4 regions of the Leucobacter faecis genome follow, and region 1 is predicted to be linked to each of the others. Evidence: predicted binding sites of a transcription regulator. Region 1 holds the regulator's gene; each other region holds the start of a gene.
What was found. The regulator LexA, encoded in region 1, represses DNA repair genes until DNA is damaged. The targets are predictions, from matches to a motif close to TCGAACANNTGTTCGA.
Positions count from the first base shown of each region.

Region 1 (3,087 bases):
CGCGATGCTGGGCTGGTGCTCGGTGAGCGCCGCACGTACATCATCGGCTGCCAGTCGGTACCCCTCGGGCCGCGGCACCGCGATCCAGCCAGTGTCAGTGCCATCGGCCAGCAGCGGGTACATCGAATAGGTTGGGGTGAAGCTCAGTAGGGTGCGGCCGGGCCCACCGAAGGCCTGCAGCACCTGCTGCAGCACCTCGTTGGAACCATTCGCGGCCCACAGCTGCTCTGCTGTGAGGCCATGCCCCAGGTAGCCGGCTAGCGCTACTCGCAGGCCGTCGAACTCGCGATCCGGGTACCGGTTTGCCGTGCGCACGGCAACTTCGAGCGCCGCGGTGATGTCTGCGACAACCTCGTCGGGAATGGGGTGCGTGTTCTCATTCACATTCAAGCTCACGGGAACCGGGTCTTGCGGAGCGCCATAGGGCCGCTTACCCACGAGATTGGCACGGAGGGGAAGATCACTCAAACTGGTCACGCAGCCAGTCTATAGAGGGCGAGCAGCGCTGCCCGCCAGATGCTACGCCAGGCTACAGCCCCAGTTCCTCAGCGGCCATCACCGAACCGCTGTCGCCATAGCGCAGCGGCACCGCAATGGGCTGACCCGCCGCGATGTCGGCGCCGCGTAGCTGGTTGAGCTGAATGATCTCTGCCACCAACTCGCGGGGATCCATCGCCGGGTCGAGCTCGGTTGCCAGCTGCCACAGCGAAGCTCCCGGCGCCGCCACAATGTACCCAAACTCAGCACCACTGGGTTCCCCAGACGCCACAGCTTGCGGTGCACCAAGAGTCGCCACCAGGGCAAACGATGCCGCCACCGCACACGCTGCAAGTCCGCCAAAGACGACGCGGCCCCGGCGTGTGAGTCGAATACGCACGGGCGCCACTCGCGCCGCGGGCGCGACTGCGCCCGCTTGTGCCCTCTGAATGATGGGTACCTGCGTCACTGCTGCACTCATTGTCATTTCCCTTCAATCGAGCGTTCACCACACGGGCGAACATCGCTTTCGAATATAACTTCGATATATCGAAACCGCAACCCCTTCGTTCGATCTTCACCAAACTTGCGCACGGAATTCTCGAACACTTGTTTGGCGGGTCGCACCAAAGCCGGGTAAGCTTTCGAACCAACGAGAGCACTCAAGCAGGCACCTCCGACACTGACGTCGACAGCCCGCCTGCCGCGAAGCACAGCAACGAGGAGTCGACATCATGGTCACCAATGCAGAACGGTTAGAGCGCTTAGACCGGCTGACCGCGAAACAGCGCGTTATTCTCGAGTACATTGTCAGTTCGGTAACCACGCGCGGGTATCCACCGAGCATGCGAGAGATCGGCGACGCCGTGGGGCTTTCGTCACTTTCGAGCGTCACCCACCAGCTCAACCGACTCGAGTTGGCGGGCTGCATTCGGCGGGACCCCCACCGCCCGCGCGCGCTCGAAATTCTCGTGAGCCCCACCGTGGACGAGCCCCCGGTCGACACTCCCGTGTCAGCTGAAGAGACTGCCTTCGTGCCACTCGTCGGGCAGATTGCGGCCGGCGTACCGATCACTGCTGACCAGCAGGTGGAAGAGATCATGCCGCTGCCCCGGCAGCTCGTAGGCAACGGCACGGTATTCATGCTCAAGGTGGTGGGCGATTCGATGGTTGACGCCGCGATTTGTGACGGAGACTTCGTTGTCGTTCGTCAGCAACGCGAAGCGACCAGCGGCGATATCGTAGCCGCCATGATCGACGGCGAAGCGACCGTCAAAGTGTTTCGACGTCGCGACGGCCACACTTGGCTTTTGCCCCGCAATAGCGCGTTCGAGCCGATCCTGGGTGACCACGCCGAGGTCCTCGGCAAAGTGGTCGCGGTGCTGCGCTCGATCTAGCAGCCCGCGACCACTCCTCGGCCCCCGCTAGACCAGCGCGGGCGATAGCAGGTCAAGCTCTCGCAGCACCGCGAGCACACGCTCGTGACGGTTGAACGTGTAGAGATGCAGGGAGGGCGCCCCGCCGTCAAGCAACTCGCGAGACAGCTCGATGGTGTGCTCAACCCCGAGCTCTGGTGCATAACCGCCAGCTTCTTCGATTGCGCGCATCAGCTCTGAGGGCGCCGGGCGGCCCGCCAGCTCGGCGACCTTGCGCAGCTGTGCCGCTGTCGCCACCGGCATGAGGCCCGGCAACACCGGAATCGTAAGCCCTGCGCGCTGGGCATCGGCCACGAACGCGAGGTATTCGTCGGCGTAAAAGAACAGTTGCGTGATCGCAAACTGTGCGCCTGCTTCCTGCTTCGCCACGAGCCAGTCAACGTCCTCGGCGCGAGAACGCGACAGCGCATGCCCGTTGGGGTAGGCCGCGACGCACGTGCGCCCCACACTCGTGAACGGCGGGCGCTCGGCCCTCGCCTGTGCCACCAGTTCAACGAGCTCGAGCGAGCTGAGCGAACCGGCCACGGCCGCATCAGACTCGCTAGACCCGCGCGGTGGGTCTCCCCGCAGCGCGAGAAAGTCGTGCACGCCAGCGTCCATGATGCCGTGAATCGCTTCAAGAATGGCCTCGCGCGTCTCGCCCACCGTCGTGAGGTGTGCGAGCGGTAGGGCATTCGTGTGATCACGCAGATACTTCACCAGGTCGAGTGAAGCACCTCGGTGCGACCCGTTCGCACCGTACGTCACCGAGATGAAGTCGGGCCCCGCCGCGGCCAAATGCTGCACCGCGTTTCCGAGCGCAAGCGCCGCGGCACCACTGCGAGCCGGAAACACCTCAAACGAAAACCGTGGCTTGGTCGGCGCGCTGCCGGTGAGCAGCAGGTCACCCGATGCGCGAGTATCAGATGAGCTCATACGAGCACCTCCTCGGGGCGTCCAGCGAGTTCGGCACTCGCAATCGTTGTGCCCCGCACACGCGCGGCAATCTTGGCAAAGGCGACGTCACGCGCAAAGTCGGGTGAACCGTGTCGGGGCTTCTCGTCAATCAAGTACGGCGAGAACCCGCAGTCGTCGGTTGAACCCAACTGTGCAGGGGGCACGAATCGGGCCGCACGCACGAGCTGTTCGGCAATTTCGCGATCAGTTTCGAGCTTCGGGTTCGTGGGGTCGGTGA
Region 1 covers NZ_JBTJEP020000002.1:154,980-158,066, forward strand. Annotated here, with positions in the region: gene ACXR2T_RS02435 (histidinol-phosphate transaminase) at 1-477, opposite strand, end outside; gene ACXR2T_RS02440 (hypothetical protein) at 530-958, opposite strand; gene lexA (transcriptional repressor LexA) at 1,212-1,874, shown strand; gene ACXR2T_RS02450 (methylenetetrahydrofolate reductase) at 1,902-2,828, opposite strand; gene ACXR2T_RS02455 (uroporphyrinogen decarboxylase/cobalamine-independent methonine synthase family protein) at 2,825-3,087, opposite strand, start outside.

Region 2 (3,087 bases), on a different contig from region 1:
GCATGGCCGATGAGATGCGCCGGGCCGCTCACGATCTCACGCGGCTCGCGCACGCGACCGAGGGTGAGCCTGTCGAGCCGCCCGCACTCACGGCGCCGTACACGATCCCCCGGCCAAGCCCCACACACTGGGTGCTGGTGGGCTCACTGATGGAGGATCTGCGGCGCGTGCGGGGCCGGATCACGGGCGAACTCGACTAGCTCTGGCGATTACGCCTGCAGCGCCGCCTGTACGTCGAGCGTGATCGTGACGTCTGAACCGAGCAGCAGGCCGCCCTTTTCAAGCGGCGCGTTCCAGGTCAGACCGAAGTCCTCGCGCTTCACGACCGAGGTCGCGGTGAAGCCGACCTTGTAGTTTCCGTAGGGGTCCTCACCGAAGCCACCGAACTCGAAAGCGAAGCTGACGGGCTTCGTCACACCGCGCATCGTCAGCTCACCGTCCACGTAGAAGTCGCCGCCCTCGGCGCGTGCGCCGGTCGACACGAAGGAGAGCTCGGGGTGCTCGTCGGCCGCGAAGAAGTCGCCCGTACGCAGGTGCCCGTCACGGTTCTTCTCGTTCGTATTGATCGACGCGACCTCTGCCGAGGCCGTTACCTTCGAGTCGAGCGGGTTCTCGGCCGTCTCAAACGTGGCCGTGAAGTTCTCGAACTTGCCCTTTACCTTGCTGATCGCGAGGTGGCGCACCGAGAAACCAACTTCTGAGTGCGTGGGGTCAATGATCCAGGTACCTGCGCGGTAACCGGGAATCTGTGCTGCGGTGATCTGTGCTGCGGTGTTCGACATGCTGTGCCTTCCAAGTGTGACTAACAAAGTGTGACTAACAAAGTGTGACTAACAAAGTGAAGCGGCCAGGTTGTGCGGCCTCACATAGGGTCAACGGCACTTCAAGAATTTATATTCCCGTGCATCTAAATATTTTTGTGCACGGCGAGATGCGGGCGCAACGTCGATTCACATGGATCACTGCAGCAGTGATTTATCTTCGTCCACAGGCCCTCTTTTCGTGGTCTCTACGTTCGAATCTGTGGATAACATTTCCCGAATATTTGTACGATTTGTGAGATAATAGATACATGACTCCCACCACCTCACCCCTGCTCTTGGTACACACGATGTACCAAGAGCAGGGGCGTGTCACCGGCCGTTGGAGCGTGTTTGTATCATGACCGCTCACGCCCCGGGCCCTACTCCTCGCGCATCGCGCGGGGAAGGGGCCGGGGCGGGCCGCAGTGCTGGCGGCGGTGGCTCAGGTAAGGGGCAGAAGAAGCCCCGCAAAGAACAGCGCGAACGGCGTCGTGACGGCCGCACCACGAACGAAGCCGTCACCTATGTTGAAGAACTCACGCGCATGCAACGACGCATCGACCGCGACCGCATGGACGAATACGCCCGCCTCGTCGCGGTCGCGTCACATGACCGCTCCCCCGCCCAGCTCGGGCTGCGCTGCCTCCGGGCAGAACTCGCGGCCGCGCTACACGTGAGTGAACACGCGGTCGAACGTGAACTCGACCTCGCCCACACCCTCGCCACCCGCTATGTCGCCACGAGTGAAGTGCTCGGGGCGGGGCTTGTCGGGTTGGCGCACGTGCGCGTGATCTGTGACGCGGGCACGATCATCGGATCAGGCGAGGGATCTGCCGTGCGGCACGCGAAGTACGAAGCGGCCGTGCTGAAGTACGCGATCGAAGAAACCCCGACCCGGTTGCAACCCATCGCGAAGCGGCTCGCCGAGGAATACGCTGAAGTGTCACTTGACGAGCGGCACGCGGCCGCCCGCAAGCGACGCCGCATTGAAGTGATCGACCGTGAAGACGGAATGGCCGAACTGTACGCCTACCTGCCGGCCGAGATCGCGTACGCGATCAAAGACCGGGTGCAGCGCATCGCGAAACAAACCTGGACCGTCGAAGTCGTCACGGTCGAGGCTGAACGGCAGGCCGCCGCACGTGAAGACGCCGCCCGCGACGCCGCCGCGCGCGAAGCAGACGCACGGGCTGCTGCCACCCAAGCGGCTGAGCAGGCGGCGCAAGAGGCACCCGCCACCCAACCCGGGCAAGGCGAGCACATCGGCCAGGCCGAGCACCCAGGCCAGACGGGCGAGGCCAGCCAGGCAGACCAGACGGCAGAGCCGGCGCCAAGCCTGGCCGATCAAGTGGCACCAGCGCGCACCCTCGACGAGGTACGCGCCGACACCCTCGCCGAGCTGCTCCTCAACGGCAACCCGTACACCGATCTTAATGTGAACGACGGCAGCAAAGCAGCGCAGGTACCCAGTGGGTTCTTCGCGCACGTGCAGGTGATGGTGCCCATCGCCTCGATCCCGGCCACAGCAGACCTCACCACCGACACCAGCACCGCATCCCCGCGGCAGGTGTGTGAACTCGTGGGGTACGGGCCGATCGCTTCGCAGATCGCGCACGACATGCTCGCGCTCTCCCGCAACGTCTCCCGCGTGGACGAAGACGAGTACGGTAACGTGCTGCGCGTCGACCGCTATAAACCAACGAGAGCGATGCGTAACCTGTTGTGGGCGAGAGACCGCAGGTGCAGGTTTCCGGGCTGCACCCGGCTCCCCATAACCTGCGACATGGACCACACGCTCGCGTGGGAACACGGCGGCCCCACCACCACAACTAATTTACAACTGCTGTGCAAAGCGCACCATTCCTTGAAACACGGCACGGATTGGCGGCCCGTGCAAGACCGCACGGGCACGGTGACGTGGAAGAGCCCGACCGGTCGGGTACACACGGACCGGCTCGCGGGCCGCCGCTACCCCCGCCCCGACACTGGCCCCGAGAACGGGCAGCCCGGCGATCTTGGGCCCGACCCTTGGGACGAGGCGCCAGCGGTGGAGCAGGAGTTCAGCGAGTTTTTGTGGTGGCGCCAAGCGAGTACGGAAGCAGACCGCCCAAAACCAGCAGAGACCACCCCGGCAGGCACAGCCACAGGCCCCAAGCGCGAGGTGAGGTTCGTGACTGCCGACAGCACCGACAACACCGACAGCACCGACGGCAATGACGCAGGCACGGGCGATGAGGCTCGCAGCAGCGAAGCCACCGACTGCAGAGCCTGGCACAGCGGGTTC
Region 2 covers NZ_JBTJEP020000019.1:69,744-72,830, reverse strand. Annotated here, with positions in the region: gene ACXR2T_RS13330 (FUSC family protein) at 1-200, shown strand, start outside; gene ACXR2T_RS13325 (YceI family protein) at 210-782, opposite strand; gene ACXR2T_RS13320 (HNH endonuclease signature motif containing protein) at 1,162-3,087, shown strand, end outside.
Region 2: ACXR2T_RS13320 (HNH endonuclease signature motif containing protein) is a predicted target of LexA. The motif match lies at 1,038-1,053, and genes of this name have one in related genera.

Region 3 (3,087 bases), on a different contig from region 1:
TGGCGCGGTCGCACTCGTGATCGTCTCGGGGCTCGCATGGGGGCTTGGGTACTTTGGTCAGCCCCACATTGCGGTGCGCTTTATGGCCCTGCGCAACCCGGGCGAAGCGAAGGCTGCCCGCCGTATTGGCATGAGCTGGATGGGCATCTCGCTTATCGGCGCAATCGGTTCAGGCATGGTCGGCATCGCCTACTTCGCGAAGAACGGCGGCGCTCCTTCAGACCCTGAGACGGTTGTACTGCTGATGGCGCAGGTGCTATTGCATCCGCTCATCGCTGGCCTCGTACTCGCGGCCGTGCTCGCCGCCATCATGAGTACGCTGTCGAGTCAGCTCATCGTGTGCTCTTCGGCGCTCGTCGAAGATCTCTACCGCGTTATGAAGAAGCCCGCCCCCAGCGAGAAGCACCTCGTACTGTTGGGGCGCGGCGGCGTGCTCGTCATCGCGCTAATCGCGGCGATCCTTGCCATTACGCCGAACGACAGCATTCTGGGACTTGTCGGGTTTGCCTGGGCCGGGTTTGGTGCCGCGTTTGGCCCGCTCGTGTTGCTCAGCCTCTTCTGGCGCCGACTCACGAACTGGGGAGCGCTCGCCGGCATGGTTGTCGGCTCGGTGATGGTGTTCGTGTGGAAAGCACTGGGCACCGGACTCTACGAGCTGCTCCCTGCCTTCGTCGCGGCGCTCATTGCGGCGATCGTAGTGAGCCTCCTCACATCACGCGGCAAGTCCGCTGATGAGATCGACCGCGAATTCACCAAGACCGGATCGATGCTCGTTGTGGGTGCGGTTGGTGCTAGTGCGGCTGATCGCAACGTGCTGCCTTAGGTCGCTATAGCCGAGACCGGTGAGGCCGAGGCCGGTGTTCGGGCAGCTTTGATCCCTAGATCGACCTTTAACTACAGATCGACCTTTAGACACATGAGAACCGACGAACCCGTGTGTGTAAAGGTCGATCCATGTAGTTAGGTCATTGCAGCTATCGGATCGGGCGTCGGATCGGGACTCGGATCGGGACTCGCTCAGGGTCTCGCGCCGCCCAACTGGGTGACCTGGGGCCGCCCACCTCGGTGATTTATCTTCGTCCACAGGCCCTCTTTTCGGGGTCTCTACGTTCGAATCTGTGGATAACATTTCCCGAATATTTGTACGATTCATGAGATAATAGATACATGACTCCCACCACCTCGCCCCAACTCCCGGCACACAGTGCGTGCCGGGAGCTGGGGCGAGTCACCGGCCGCTGGAGCGTGTTTGTATCATGACCGCTCACGCCCCGGGCCCTACTCCTCGCGCATCGCGCGGGGAAGGGGCCGGGGCGGGCCGCAGTGCTGGCGGCGCTGGCTGCGGTAAGGGGCAGAAGAAGCCCCGCAAAGAACAGCGCGAACGGCGTCGTGACGGCCGCACCACGAACGAGGCCGTCACCTATGTCGAAGAACTCACGCGCATGCAACGGCGCATCGACCGCGACCGCATGGACGAATACGCCCGCCTCGTCACGGTCGCGTCACATGACCGCTCCCCCGCCCAGCTCGGGCTGCGTTGCCTCCGGGCAGAACTCGCGGCCGCGCTACACGTGAGTGAACACGCGGTCGAACGTGAACTCGACCTCGCCCACACCCTCGCCACCCGCTATGTCGCCACGAGTGAAGTGCTCGGGGCGGGGCTTGTCGGGTTGGCGCACGTGCGCGTGATCTGTGACGCGGGCACGATCATCGGATCAGGCGAGGGATCTGCCGTGCGGCACGCGAAGTACGAAGCGGCCGTGCTGAAGTACGCGATCGAAGAAACCCCGACCCGGTTGCAACCCATCGCGAAGCGGCTCGCCGAGGAATACGCTGAAGTGTCACTTGACGAGCGGCACGCGGCCGCCCGCAAGCGGCGCCGCATTGAAGTGGTCGACCGTGAAGACGGAATGGCCGAGCTGTACGCCTACCTGCCGGCCGAGATCGCGTACGCGATCAAAGACCGGGTGCAGCGCATCGCGAAACAAACCTGGACCGTCGAAGTCGTCACGGTCGAGGCTGAACGGCAGGCCGCCGCACGTGAAGACGCCGCCCGCGAGGCCGCCGCGCGCGAAGCAGCCGCGCGGGCTGCTGCCCCCCAAGCGGCTGAGCAGGCGGCGCAAGAGGCACCCGCCACCCAGCCCGGGCAAGGCGAGCACATCGGCCAGGCCGAGCACGCAGGCCAGACGGGCGAGGCCAGCCAGGCGGGCCAGGCGGCAGAGCCGGCGCCGAGCCTGGCCGATCAGGTGACACCGGCGCGCACCCTCGACGAGGTGCGCGCCGACACCCTCGCTGAGCTGCTCCTCAACGGTAACCCGTACACCGATCTTGATGTGAACGATGGCAGCAAAGCAGCGCAGGTACCCAGTGGGTTCTTCGCGCACGTGCAGGTGATGGTGCCCATCGCCTCGATCCCGGCCACAGCAGACCTCACCACCGACACCAGCGCCGCATCCCCGCGGCAGGTGTGTGAACTCGTGGGGTACGGGCCGATCGCTTCGCAGATCGCGCACGACATGCTTGCCCTCTCCCGCAACGTCTCACGCGTGGACGAAGACGAGTACGGTAACGTGCTGCGCGTCGACCGCTATAAACCGACGAGAGCGATGCGCAACCTGTTGTGGGCGAGAGACCGCAGGTGCAGGTTTCCGGGCTGCACCCGGCTCCCCCAAACCAGCGACATGGACCACACGATCGCGTGGGAACACGGCGGCCCCACCACCACAACTAATTTACAACTGCTGTGCAAAGCGCACCATTCCTTAAAACACGGCACGGATTGGCGGCCCGTGCAAGACCGCACGGGCACGGTGACGTGGAAGAGCCCGACCGGTCGGGTACACACGGACCGGCTCGCGGGCCGCCGCTACCCCCGCCCCGACACTGGCCCCGACATCGACCCTTACGGCGACTGTGAGAACGGGCAGGCCGACGATCTTGGGCCCGACCCGTGGGACGAGGCGCCAGCGGTGGAGCAGGAGTTCAGCGAGTTTTTGTGGTGGCGCCAAGCGAGTACGGAAGCAGACCGCCCAAAACCAGCAGAGACCACCCCGGCAGGCACAGCCACAGGCCCCAAGCGCGAGGTGA
Region 3 covers NZ_JBTJEP020000018.1:59,484-62,570, forward strand. Annotated here, with positions in the region: gene putP (sodium/proline symporter PutP) at 1-823, shown strand, start outside; gene ACXR2T_RS12905 (HNH endonuclease signature motif containing protein) at 1,257-3,087, shown strand, end outside.
Region 3: ACXR2T_RS12905 (HNH endonuclease signature motif containing protein) is a predicted target of LexA. The motif match lies at 1,133-1,148, and genes of this name have one in related genera.

Region 4 (3,087 bases), on a different contig from region 1:
GGTCGAAGTCGTCTGCGCGCTTCTTGCCGCGCGAAGCACAAGACGTCAGTTTCGCGCGGGGACAATGACCCCCACTGAAACGGAACCTTTTGAATACCGGCACCATCGAAGTCGCCCCCGGGGCAGCCACTGCCCCAGCCAGCACGGGCACGGCCGCCCACAAACACCCAGCGATCACGTTCTGGCAGGGCGTCGCCATCATCTTCGGCACGAACATCGGTGCCGGCCTACTCAGCCTGCCCTACGGCTCTCGCCAGGGTGGCTTCCCCGCCCTGATGATCGCGCTGCTCATCTCGGGCTTTCTCGCGACCGCGTCGATGCTGTATGTTGCCGAGGTCGCGCTGCGCACCAAGCAGCCACTGCAGCTTGCTGGCCTCGCGCAAAAATACCTCGGCAACACCGGATCATGGCTGGTTTTCGCTGGAGTCGTCGTCAACGGTTTGGGTGCGCTCATCGCGTATGCATCGGGTAGTGGAAGTCTGCTCGCAGACCTGCTCGGCGTGCCTCCCATGCTTGGCAGCATCTTGTTCTTTGTGCCCGCCGTCGCCATCATGTGGCTTGGCCTACAGGCCACCGGCAAGTCTGAGCAGGCGATCACGGTCACGATGCTCGCTCTCATTCTGGTGTTGTGTGGCTGGACGTTTGTGGGACCGGGCCTGCACGCCGAGTTCCTCACGTATATGCAGCCCTACTTCATCATTCCGATCGTCAACCTCGCGGTATTTGCGTTCGTCGCGCAGTACACCGTGCCCGAGCTCGCGCGCGGCCTCGCCGCGACCAACCCCCGCGCGCTGCCGCGCACCATTGTCGTAGGCATGAGTGCGACGGGTTTCTTGCTGGCGCTCGTGCCGCTCGCGGCGCTCGGCATGATGGGCCCCGACGGCATCACCGAGGTTGTCACAATCGCCTGGGGCCAGCAGCTTGGCACCGCCGCGTATTACATGGCCAACATTTTTGCTGTGCTCGCCATGATGACGTCGTTCTTGGGCATTGGGTTCACCATGATGATGAACATCTTTGACCGTTTCAAGTGGCCTTCTGAGGGCTCACGGCGGCACAAGGTGGCAGCGATGGCCATCACCGTGGTGCCGCCGTTTATCATCGGCGTAGCTGGCTGGGCCGGTTTTGTGTCGGCACTCGGTTACGCGGGCGGCTTCGCGGGTGCGATCATGTCGATTGTTCCCGTGATGATGCTGCACCGCGCGCGCAAGCACGGCGACCAGGAGCCCGCCTGGGTTGCTGGCTGGATCGCGCACCCCGCCATTCAAACGGCGCTCATTGGCGTCTTTGGTGCGGCTTTTGTGTTCTCCATCCTTTCAGTGCTGGGACTGGTGCCGCAGGGCTGGCTGTAGTCCTGGCTACTTAAACTGGGGCCTGGTGATTTATCTTCGTCCACAGGGCCCCTTTTAGGGGTCTCTACGTTCGAATCTGTGGATAACATTTCCCGAAGATTTGTACGATTCATGAGATAATAGATACATGACTCCCACCACCTCGCCCCAGTTCCCGGCACACAGTGCGTGCCGGGAACTGGGGCGAGTCACCGGCCGTTGGAGCGTGCTTGTATCATGACCGCTTACGCCCCGGGCCCTACTCCTCGCGCATCGCGCGGGGCAGGGGCCGGGGCGGGCCGCAGTGCTGGCGGTGGTGGCTGCGGTAAGGGGCAGAAGAAGCCCCGCAAAGAACAGCGCGAACGGCGTCGTGACGGCCGCACCACGAACGAGGCCGTCACCTATGTTGAAGAACTCACGCGCATGCAACGGCGCATCGACCGCGACCGCATGGACGAATACGCCCGCCTCGTCGCGGTCGCGTCACATGACCGCTCCCCCGCCCAGCTCGGGCTGCGCTGCCTCCGGGCAGAACTCGCGGCCGCGCTACACGTGAGTGAACACGCGGTCGAACGTGAACTCGACCTCGCCCACACCCTCGCCACCCGCTATGTCGCCACGAGTGAAGTGCTGGGGGCGGGGCTTGTCGGGTTGGCGCATGTGCGCGTGATCTGTGACGCGGGCACGATCATCGGATCAGGCGAGGGATCTGCCGTGCGGCACGCGAAGTACGAAGCGGCCGTGCTGAAGTACGCGATCGAAGAAACCCCGACCAGGTTGCAACCCATCGCGAAGCGGCTCGCCGAGGAATACGCTGAAGTGTCACTTGACGAGCGGCACGCGGCCGCCCGCAAGCGGCGCCGCATTGAAGTGGTTGACCGTGAAGACGGTATGGCCGAGCTGTATGCGTATTTGCCGGCCGAGATCGCGTACGCGATCAAGGACCGGGTGCAGCGCATCGCGAAACAAACCTGGACCGTCGAGGTCGTCACGGTCGAGGCCGAGCGGCAGGCCGCCGCACGTGAAGACGCCGCCCGCGAGGCCGCCGCGCGCGAAGCCGCCGCGCGGGCTGCTGCCCCCCAAGCGGCTGAGCAGGCGGGCGAGGCCAGCCAGGCGGGCCAGACGGCAGAGCCGGCGCCGAGCCTGGCCGATCAAGTGGCACCGGCGCGCACCCTCGACGAGGTGCGCGCCGACACCCTCGCTGAGCTGCTGCTCAACGGTAACCCGTACACCGAGCTTGATGTGAGCGACGGCAGCAAAGCAGCGCAGGTACCCAGTGGGTTCTTCGCGCACGTGCAGGTGCTGGTGCCCATCGCCTCGATCCCGGCCACAGCAGACCTCGCCACCGGCACCAGCGCCGCATCCCCGCGGCAGGTGTGTGAACTCGTGGGGTACGGGCCGATCGCTTCGCAGATCGCGCACGACATGCTTGCCCTCTCCCGCAACGTCTCCCGCGTGGACGAAGACGAGTACGGTAACGTGCTGCGCGTCGACCGCTATAAACCGACGAGGGCGATGCGTAACCTGTTGTGGGCGAGAGACCGCAGGTGCAGGTTTCCGGGCTGCACCCGGCTCCCCATAACCTGCGACATGGACCACACGATCGCGTGGGAACACGGCGGCCCCACCACCACAACTAATTTACAACTGCTGTGCAAAGCACACCATTCCTTGAAACACGGCACGGATTGGCGGCCCGTGCAAGACCGCACGGGCACGGTGACGTGGAAGAGCCCGACCGGTCGGGTACACACGG
Region 4 covers NZ_JBTJEP020000015.1:21,743-24,829, reverse strand. Annotated here, with positions in the region: gene ACXR2T_RS11615 (aromatic amino acid transport family protein) at 90-1,352, shown strand; gene ACXR2T_RS11610 (HNH endonuclease signature motif containing protein) at 1,569-3,087, shown strand, end outside.
Region 4: ACXR2T_RS11610 (HNH endonuclease signature motif containing protein) is a predicted target of LexA. The motif match lies at 1,445-1,460, and genes of this name have one in related genera.